DNA from 2 places in the Streptomyces sp. NPDC029956 genome. Region 1 is predicted to be linked to the other one. Evidence: riboswitches for the same ligand, from Rfam matches in the RefSeq annotation. Region 1 holds a riboswitch; the other holds the start of a gene.

Evidence for each region. Region 1 has a riboswitch for S-adenosylmethionine ahead of thrC (threonine synthase). Riboswitches for the same ligand answer to the same signal wherever they lie in the genome.
Region 2: linked by a shared signal. The riboswitch ahead of ACZ4XX_RS30620 (aminotransferase class V-fold PLP-dependent enzyme) and the one ahead of thrC (threonine synthase) in region 1 are both predicted to bind S-adenosylmethionine.

What each region holds. Positions count from the first base shown of each region.
Region 1 is NZ_JBVHZJ010000034.1:54,524-58,716, reverse strand. It holds gene ACZ4XX_RS25225 (MoaD/ThiS family protein) at 394-672, opposite strand; gene thrC (threonine synthase) at 713-2,023, opposite strand; SAM riboswitch class I at 2,017-2,161, opposite strand; gene ACZ4XX_RS25215 (glucosyl-3-phosphoglycerate synthase) at 2,311-3,279, shown strand; gene ACZ4XX_RS25210 (DUF7927 domain-containing protein) at 3,388-4,193, shown strand, end outside.
Region 2 is NZ_JBVHZJ010000050.1:14,157-18,349, forward strand. It holds gene qcrB (cytochrome bc1 complex cytochrome b subunit) at 1-816, shown strand, start outside; gene trpD (anthranilate phosphoribosyltransferase) at 948-2,012, shown strand; SAM riboswitch class IV at 2,101-2,217, shown strand; gene ACZ4XX_RS30620 (aminotransferase class V-fold PLP-dependent enzyme) at 2,469-3,872, shown strand; gene ACZ4XX_RS30625 (Lrp/AsnC family transcriptional regulator) at 3,944-4,193, opposite strand, start outside.

The DNA.
Region 1 (4,193 bases):
TACTGGCCCTTGCGCGGGACCCGCACTTCGCGGAACCCGGGTCAGACCCTGCGCCGGAACGCGTCGACCGCGGCTGAATGTATCTGCCCAACTGCCCTCTGCAACAGGTCAATCGAGCGAGAATTCTGGGCGCCACGGAAAGGCGAATCAGGGAGAATCCCTTGAATTACCGGGCAAGTCGGGCCCGGCAAAGCGTGCAGAAGGTACACAACGCGCACGCACTTTGGCCGCTTCTTGTCGTACCGGGACGCATTCTCATATGCGTCTGGCATGAGCGGCAGGGGGGACTTCCCCAACTCTACCGCGCTCAACCATGCAGAATTGCCCCCTCCGCTTTATGTCGCGGAAGGGGCAATTCAAGAAAGACGGGACAACCGATGGCCCTATGAGGGCTCAGCAGCCTCCGGCGACGGCCGGGATGATCGAGACGCCGGCGCCGGCCGGGGTGGCCGTCTCCAGACCCTGCTCGAAGCGCACGTCGTCGTCGTTCACGTAGACGTTCACGAAGCGGCGCAGCTTGCCCTGGTCGTCCAGGACGCGGGCGGCGATGCCCGTGTGGTTCTTCTCCAGGTCGGCGATGACCTCGGCGAGGGTCGCGCCCTCGGCCTGGACCTCGGACCGACCGCCCGTGTAGGTGCGGAGGATGGTGGGGATGCGGACGTTCACGGCCATGTCTTCGTAACCTTTCGGTGGGCCAGGGAAGCGGACGGACTCAGACGGCGAGGCCGGCGTCGCGGAACGCGTCCAGGCTCGGGCGGATGGTGACGGTCGCCTGAGAGGTGTCGGCCACCGCGTCCAGGGTCTTGAGTCCGTCGCCGGTGTTGAGGACGACGGTGGTGAGGTTCGGGTCGATCAGCCCGTTCTCGACGAGCTTCTTCGCGACGCCGACGGTCACGCCGCCCGCGGTCTCGGCGAAGATGCCCTCGGTCTGCGCGAGGAGCTTGATCGCGTCCACGACCTGCTCGTCGTTCACGTCCTCCACGGCGCCGCCGGTGCGACGGGCGATGTCCAGGACGTACGGGCCGTCGGCCGGGTTGCCGATCGCGAGCGACTTGGCGATGGTGTTCGGCTTCTGCGGGCGGACGACGTCGTGGCCTGCCTTGAAGGCCACCGACACCGGGGAGCAGCCCTCGGCCTGGGCGCCGAAGATCTTGTACGGCTTGTCCTCGACGAGGCCCAGCTTGATGAGCTCCTGGAGACCCTTGTCGATCTTCGTGAGCTGGGAGCCGGAGGCGATCGGGATGACGAGCTGGTCGGGGATGACCCAGCCGAGCTGCTCGCAGATTTCGTACGCCAGCGTCTTGGAGCCCTCGCCGTAGTACGGGCGGAGGTTGACGTTGACGAAGCCCCAGCCCTCGCCCAGCGGGTCGCCGATGAGCTCGGAGCAGAAGCGGTTGACGTCGTCGTAGTTGCCCTCGATGGCGACGAGGTCACCGCCGTAGACACCGGCCATGACGACCTTGCCCTGCTCCAGGTCGTGCGGGATGAACACGCAGGAGCGGAAGCCGGCGCGGGCGGCGGCGGCGCCGACGGCGCCGGCCAGGTTGCCCGTGGAGGAGCAGGAGAGGGTGGTGAAGCCGAAGGCGCGGGCGGCCTCGATGGCCTGGGCGACGACCCGGTCCTTGAAGGAGTGGGTCGGGTTGCCGGAGTCGTCCTTGACGAAGAGCTTGCCGGGGGCGACGCCGATCTCGCGGGCGAGGTTGTCGGCCTGGACGAGCTTGGTCCAGCCCGGGTTCAGGTTGGGCTTGTCGGCGACGTCGGCGGGGACGGGCAGCAGCGGGGCGTAGCGCCAGATGTTGGCGGGGCCGGCCTCGATCTGCTTGCGCAGCGCCTCGGGGTCACCGGTGGGGAGGTCGTACGCGACTTCGAGCGGTCCGAAACAGAGCTCGCAGGCGAAGATCGGGCCGAGCGGGAAGACTTCACCGCATTCGCGACAGGAGAGTCCCGACGCGGGACCGAGGTCGACCGAAGTGGCGGGGGTAACAGTCTGTACAGCCATGGAGGCGAGGCCCTTTCTCCTCATCTTTCCCATGACGAATTTTTCGCCATGAGACGGATTTGGCACCTTCCCTAGTCGGGAGCCTCGCTGGAGGACGAGTAACCGACTGGAGGGTTGCCGGGGCTTCAACGGGCCGTTTCCCTCTGCCCCTCTGGATGAGCGGTATTCGATTGTGAAGCGCGGTGAACTTTCGTTCCTGCGCTCCGGCGCGGGCGGCACCCCGACGTGCATCGGGCATCCGCGTTGTTCAAGACTGTAACCGAAGGCCCGGACGCTTGGACCGGCCGTCCGAACCGCGAGATGGAGATCACGTGCTGGAAGAGGTGGAGCGCTGGCTGGACCGGCGGTCCTGGTCCGTGGCGGACCGGCCGCTGGAGCGGATCCTCGCCGCGAAGCGGAACACGAAGGTCAGCGTCGTCCTGCCGGCGCTGAACGAGGAGGCGACGGTGGGTGACATCGTCGCCGTGATCCGGCGCGAGCTCATGTCGGAGGCGGTGCCGCTCGTCGACGAGCTGGTGGTGATCGACTCGGGTTCCACGGACCGTACGGCGGAGGTGGCTGCGGCGGCCGGGGCGCGGGTGGTCGCACGGGACGCGATACTCCCCCGGATACCGGCCGTGCCGGGCAAGGGCGAGGTCCTGTGGCGGTCGCTGATGGTGACCACCGGGGACATCGTGTGCTTCATCGACGCGGATCTGCGGGACTTCTCGGCGGACTTCGTGTCGGGGATCGTGGGCCCGCTGCTGACCGACCCGGACGTGGACTTCGTCAAGGCGATGTACGACCGTCCGCTCGGCCCCGGGTTCGATGGCCTCGCCTCCGGCGGGACCCCTGCCCAGGGGGGTCGGGTGACGGAGCTCGTGGCCCGTCCGCTCCTCAATCTGCACTGGCCGCAGCTGGCCGGTTTCGTACAGCCGCTGGGCGGCGAGTACGCGGCGCGCCGGTCCCTGCTCGAACGGCTGCCCTTCCCGGTCGGGTACGGGGTGGAGCTCGGCCTGCTCGTGGACGCGCTGCACACGGTGGGCCTGGACGCGCTCGCGCAGGTGGACGTGGGGGTGCGCAAGCACCGGCACCAGGACGGGCAGGCGCTGGGCCGGATGGCGGCGGCGATCTACCGGACGGCGCAGCTGCGGTTGTCGCGGGGACATCTGGTGCGGCCGCGGCTGACGCAGTTCGAGCGGGGCGAGAAGGGTTTCGAGCCACGGACGTACGCGGTGGACACGGAGGAGCGGCCGCCGATGGCCGACATCGTGGAGTACGCCCGCCGCCGCGTGGCCTGACCGTGCGGCGCCCTGACCGCCGTACCCCACCGCGTGGCGCCCTGCCGCCTTGCCCGTCCGCGTGGCGTAACGCCCGATGATGATCAGTTTTTTCTATATTGCCCTTTTATGCGCTTCAGACAACATCACCTGGGCAGGGTGCTCGCGGCCGCCGTGGCCGTCGGACTGACGGCGGGCTCGCTCGCGTTCACCGCGGCGGGGCCGGCCGCGGCGGACGTGGTCGAGCCGTTCGGCAAGCGGTACGCAGCGTCGCTGTACGGCGACTTCACGACGCTCGGCAACACGGTCATGGGCTGTCCGACCACCCCCGCCGACCTGGCCGCCCGCTGTGCGACCGCGGCGAGCGGCCAGGGCTCGGACGGCAACAACACCTTCGTGATGCGGCGGATCGACGCCGGCGCCATGGGTGGCGAGCACGGCTCCAGCACCGGCCACGTGCGGATTCCGGCAGGCGCCGAGGTGGCGTACGCCCGGCTCTTCTGGGGTGGCAACGACGGCACGTACACGAGCCCGAGCGGGGCTCGGCTGAAGCGCTGCGACCTCTCCGGCGCCGATGCCGGGCGCTCGCCCGGCGACCCCACGACGACCGCCCCGGTGATCAGGGTCGGCACGGGTGCCGCGACCCCGGTCTCGATCGACAGCATGGTCGCCGACCCGGCGGACACCGACGGCCCGCACTACTACACGGGCGAGTCGGACGTGACGGCCGCGTTCGCGGGCACGTCGGGGACGGACGCGCAGGTGGCCGTCGGCAACATCTGGGCGCCGGACGGCAAGGGCTGCGTGGCGGGTTGGTCGCTGACCGTCGTCCACCGGTTCCCGGGACCGGACCCGGTCCGCGCCCCCGAGCGGCGGAACGTGTCCGTGTACGGCGGGCACGTCCTCCAGCGCTCGTCCTCCCCCGCGACCACGAT
Region 2 (4,193 bases), on a different contig from region 1:
CTGGTCTTCGGTGTCATCGCGGTCATCGCGGCGATCGCCTCGATCAACCCGATCTGGGCCCTCGGCCCGTACCGCCCGGACCAGGTGTCCACCGGCGCCCAGCCCGACTGGTACATGGGCTTCGCCGAGGGTCTGATCCGAGTCATGCCGGGCTGGGAGATCAACCTCTGGGGCCACACGCTCGTCCTGGGCGTGATGATCCCGCTGGCGATCTTCCCGGCAGTCCTCGCGGCGATCGCGGTCTACCCGTTCATCGAGTCGTGGATCACCGGCGACAAGCGCGAGCACCACATCGCGCAGCGCCCGCGCAACGCTCCGACGCGCACCGGTTTCGGTGTCGCCTGGATCACCGCGTACATGATCATGCTCGTGGGTGGTGGAAACGACCTCTGGGCGACCCACTTCCACCTGTCGCTCAACTCGATCACCTGGTTCGTGCGGATCTTCTTCTTCGTCGGCCCGGTCATCGCGTTCGTCGTCACCAAGCGGATCTGCCTCGGCCTCCAGCGCCGCGACAAGGACAAGGTGCTGCACGGCCGCGAGTCCGGCATCATCAAGCGCCTGCCGCACGGTGAGTTCGTCGAGATCCACGAGCCGCTCAGCCAGGGCGAGCTGCACCGCCTCACCGCGCACGAGCAGTACGACGCCGCGGCGCTGCCGCCGGCCGTCGACGAGAACGGTGTGGAGCGCAAGATCGGGCGCATGGAGAAGCTCCGGGTCAAGCTCAACAAGGGCTACTACGGCGACGACAGCCAGGTCGCCAAGCCCACCGTCGAGGAGTACAAGGAGATCCAGAGCGGCCACGGCCACCACTGATCATCTGAACTCCTGACTTTCGACAAGTCGCCACGGTGAGAGCCCCGTCCATTCGCTGGACGGGGCTCTTTGCCGTCCCGGGGGCTCGATAGGGTGGAGCCCTAGCCGTCACCGACCGACCAGGAGCTGCCATGAGCGCTGCGACCCCCGCTGGAGGACCTACGTCGGCGGGCCGCTCCTGGCCCGTCGTCCTGGACGGTCTGCTGTCCGGCCGCGACCAGAGCGCGGAGGACACCGCCTGGGCCATGGACCGGATCCTGCGGGGCGAGGCGACCGACGCGCAGATCGCCGGTTTCGTCGTGGCCCTGCGCGCCAAGGGCGAGACCGTCGAGGAGATCACCGGCCTCGTCCGCACCATGTACGAGCACGCGAACACGATCGAGGTGCCCGGCGCCACGGTCGACATCGTCGGCACCGGTGGCGACGGCGCCAAGACCGTCAACATCTCCACCATGTCGGCGATCGTCGTGGCCGGCACCGGCGCCAAGGTCGTCAAGCACGGCAACCGGGCCGCGTCCTCCGCCTCCGGCGCCTCCGACGTCCTGGAGAAGCTCGGCGTCAACCTGGACCTGACCCCGAGGCGGGTCGTCGAGGTCGCCGAGGAGGCCGGGATCACCTTCTGCTTCGCCGTGAAGTTCCACCCGGCGCTGCGCCATGTGGCGATGGCCCGCAAGGAGCTCGGCATCCGGACCGTCTTCAACTTCCTCGGTCCGCTCACCAACCCCGCCCGCGTCCGGTCCCAGGCGACCGGTGTCGCCGACGCCCGGGTGGCGCCCATCGTCGCCGGGGTGCTCGCCGAGCGCGGTTCCTCCGCGCTGGTCTTCCGCGGCGACGACGGCCTCGACGAGCTGACCACCACCGCCACCTCGCGGGTCTGGGTGGTCCGTGACGGCGCGGTGCGGGAGGAGGCCTTCGACCCCCGGGACGTCGGCATCGACCTCGTCCCCGTGGAGGCGCTGCGCGGCGCGGACGCCTCGTACAACGCCGACGTGGCCCGCCGGCTGCTCGCGGGGGAGACCGGTCCGGTACGGGACGCGGTGCTGCTCAACTCGGCGGCGGCGCTGACCGCGCTCGCGCCGGGGGAGGGCACCCTGGCGGAGCAGATCCGCGCCGGCATCGGGAAGGCCGCGGAGTCGATCGACTCCGGCGAGGCCCGCCGGGCCCTGGAGCGCTGGGTCGCCGCCAGCAACTCCTGACCCCCCGCACGTCGTACGCGCCCGACCCCGGTCCAGTATGCGGACCGGGGTCTTGCGCTTCGGCGATCATGTGGCAGGATGCTCTACAGGTCACGAGTGACAGCGTTTTGGCCCCGGCTTGCTGTCCGGCAACCCTCCGTCCGTGGCGGGGTGCCCCGGGTGATGACCAGGCCGTAGGCAGCGAGGTCTACGGCAAGCGCGGACCCCTCGAACACCAGGGGTCCTGGTCTCTCGAGGAGCTTTTCCGTGAGCAAGCGAATGCGATAGGGCGAGTACGCCCCTTCTTCACCCTCGGATCATCGGATCAGGGTCACTTCCGCGTACCCCGTGCACCCCTGAGTCCGCCCGTGCGCCACGGGCACCCGTGTCCTCCGAGGCGTCACCCCGTACCCCGCCGTGTCCGGCCGCGTACGGATCACCGAAGCCATTCCGCACCGCCCGCCGGGAGATACCGCCATGTCCGCACGCCCTGACGCCGTCGCCACCGCCACCCTCGTCGAGACCGCCGCCGAGTCCGCCGATCCCTGCTGCGCCGCCCCGCTCCCCGTGCTCGGCCGGGACGTCACCGTCCCGCTCGTCACCGGCGGCGAGGTGACCTACGCGGCGCTCGACTACGCGGCCAGCGCGCCGGCCCTCCAGCGGGTCTGGGACGACGTCGCCGCGTACGCCCCCTACTACGGCAGCGTCCACCGCGGCGCCGGCTACCTCTCCCAGCTCTCCACCGACCTCTTCGAGAACAGCCGCGCCACCGTCGCCGAGTTCCTCGACTGCCGCGCCGGTGACCAGGTCGTCTTCACCCGCTCCACCACCGACTCGCTCAACCTGCTCGCCGCCACGCTCCCGGCCGACTGCCAGGTCTTCGTCTTCGAGACCGAGCACCACGCCTCGCTGCTGCCCTGGCGCGACGCCCGCGTCACCTACCTCAACGCACCGCGCACCCCGCAGCAGGCCGTCGCCACCCTGGAGCGGGCCCTCGCCGACCGCGACCCCTACGGCCCCGCGCTGGTCTGCGTCACCGGCGCCTCCAACGTCACCGGCGAGCTGTGGCCGGTGAAGGAGCTCGCCGCCGCCGCGCACGCCCACGGCGCCCGGATCGTGCTCGACGCCGCCCAGCTCGCGCCCCACCACCCGGTCTCCGTCCAGGAGCTCGACGTGGACTGGATCGCCTTCTCCGGGCACAAGCTGTACGCGCCCTTCGGCTCCGGCGTCCTCGCGGGCCGCGCCGACTGGCTGCAGGACTCCGAGCCCTACCTCGCGGGCGGCGGCGCCTCCCGCAAGGTGGCCCGTCGGGCCGACGGCGGTGTGGACGTGGAGTGGCACACCACCGCGGCCCGGCACGAGGCCGGTTCCCCGAACGTCATCGGCGTCTACTCGATCGCCTCCGCCTGCAAGGCGCTCACCGAGGCCGGCTTCGACTCCCTCGTCGAGCGCGAGCAGCACCTGATCGCCACGGTCCGGGCGGGACTCGCCGAGGTTCCCGAGGTCAGGGTGCTCTCGTTGTTCGGCGACGACGCGCCGCGCGTCGGCGTCATCTCCTTCGTCGTGGAGGGCTGGAACAGCTCCCACTTCGCCGCCGCGCTCTCCGCCGAGTACGGCATCGGCGTCCGCGACGGTCTCTTCTGCGCGCACCCGCTGGTCCGCACGCTGCTCGGCAGCGACCCGCAGGACCCGGGCGAGTGCGGCGCCCCCGAGGCGGCCCCGGGGGAGAGGTCGCTCAACGCCATCCGGGTGAGCTTCGGCGCCGGTACGCCGGACGAGCACGTGGAGCGGTTCGTAGGCGCCGTGAAGGAGCTCGTCCGCGACGGCGCGCAGTGGAAGTACCGCACCGAGGACGGCCGCTGCGTCCCGGACCGCGGCTGAGCACTCACTCGTACGGGTGAAGGGGGCCTCCCGAGCGGGAGGCCCCCTTCACCCGTGCCGTGAACGAGGTCTCAGGACTCCAGACCGATGGCGAAGGCCGCCTCCAGATCGTGCTGGGAGTACGTACGGAAGGCGACATGCGTGTCCGTGGCCTCGACGCCCGGGATCTTGCTGATGCTGCCGGGGATGACGTCCGCCAGGTCGTCGTGACGGGGCACGCGGACCATGGCGATGAGGTCGTAGGTGCCGGTCACCGAGAAGACCTCGCTGACGCTGTCGAGCCCGGCGATCGACTCGGCGATCTCGGGGATGCGGTCCACG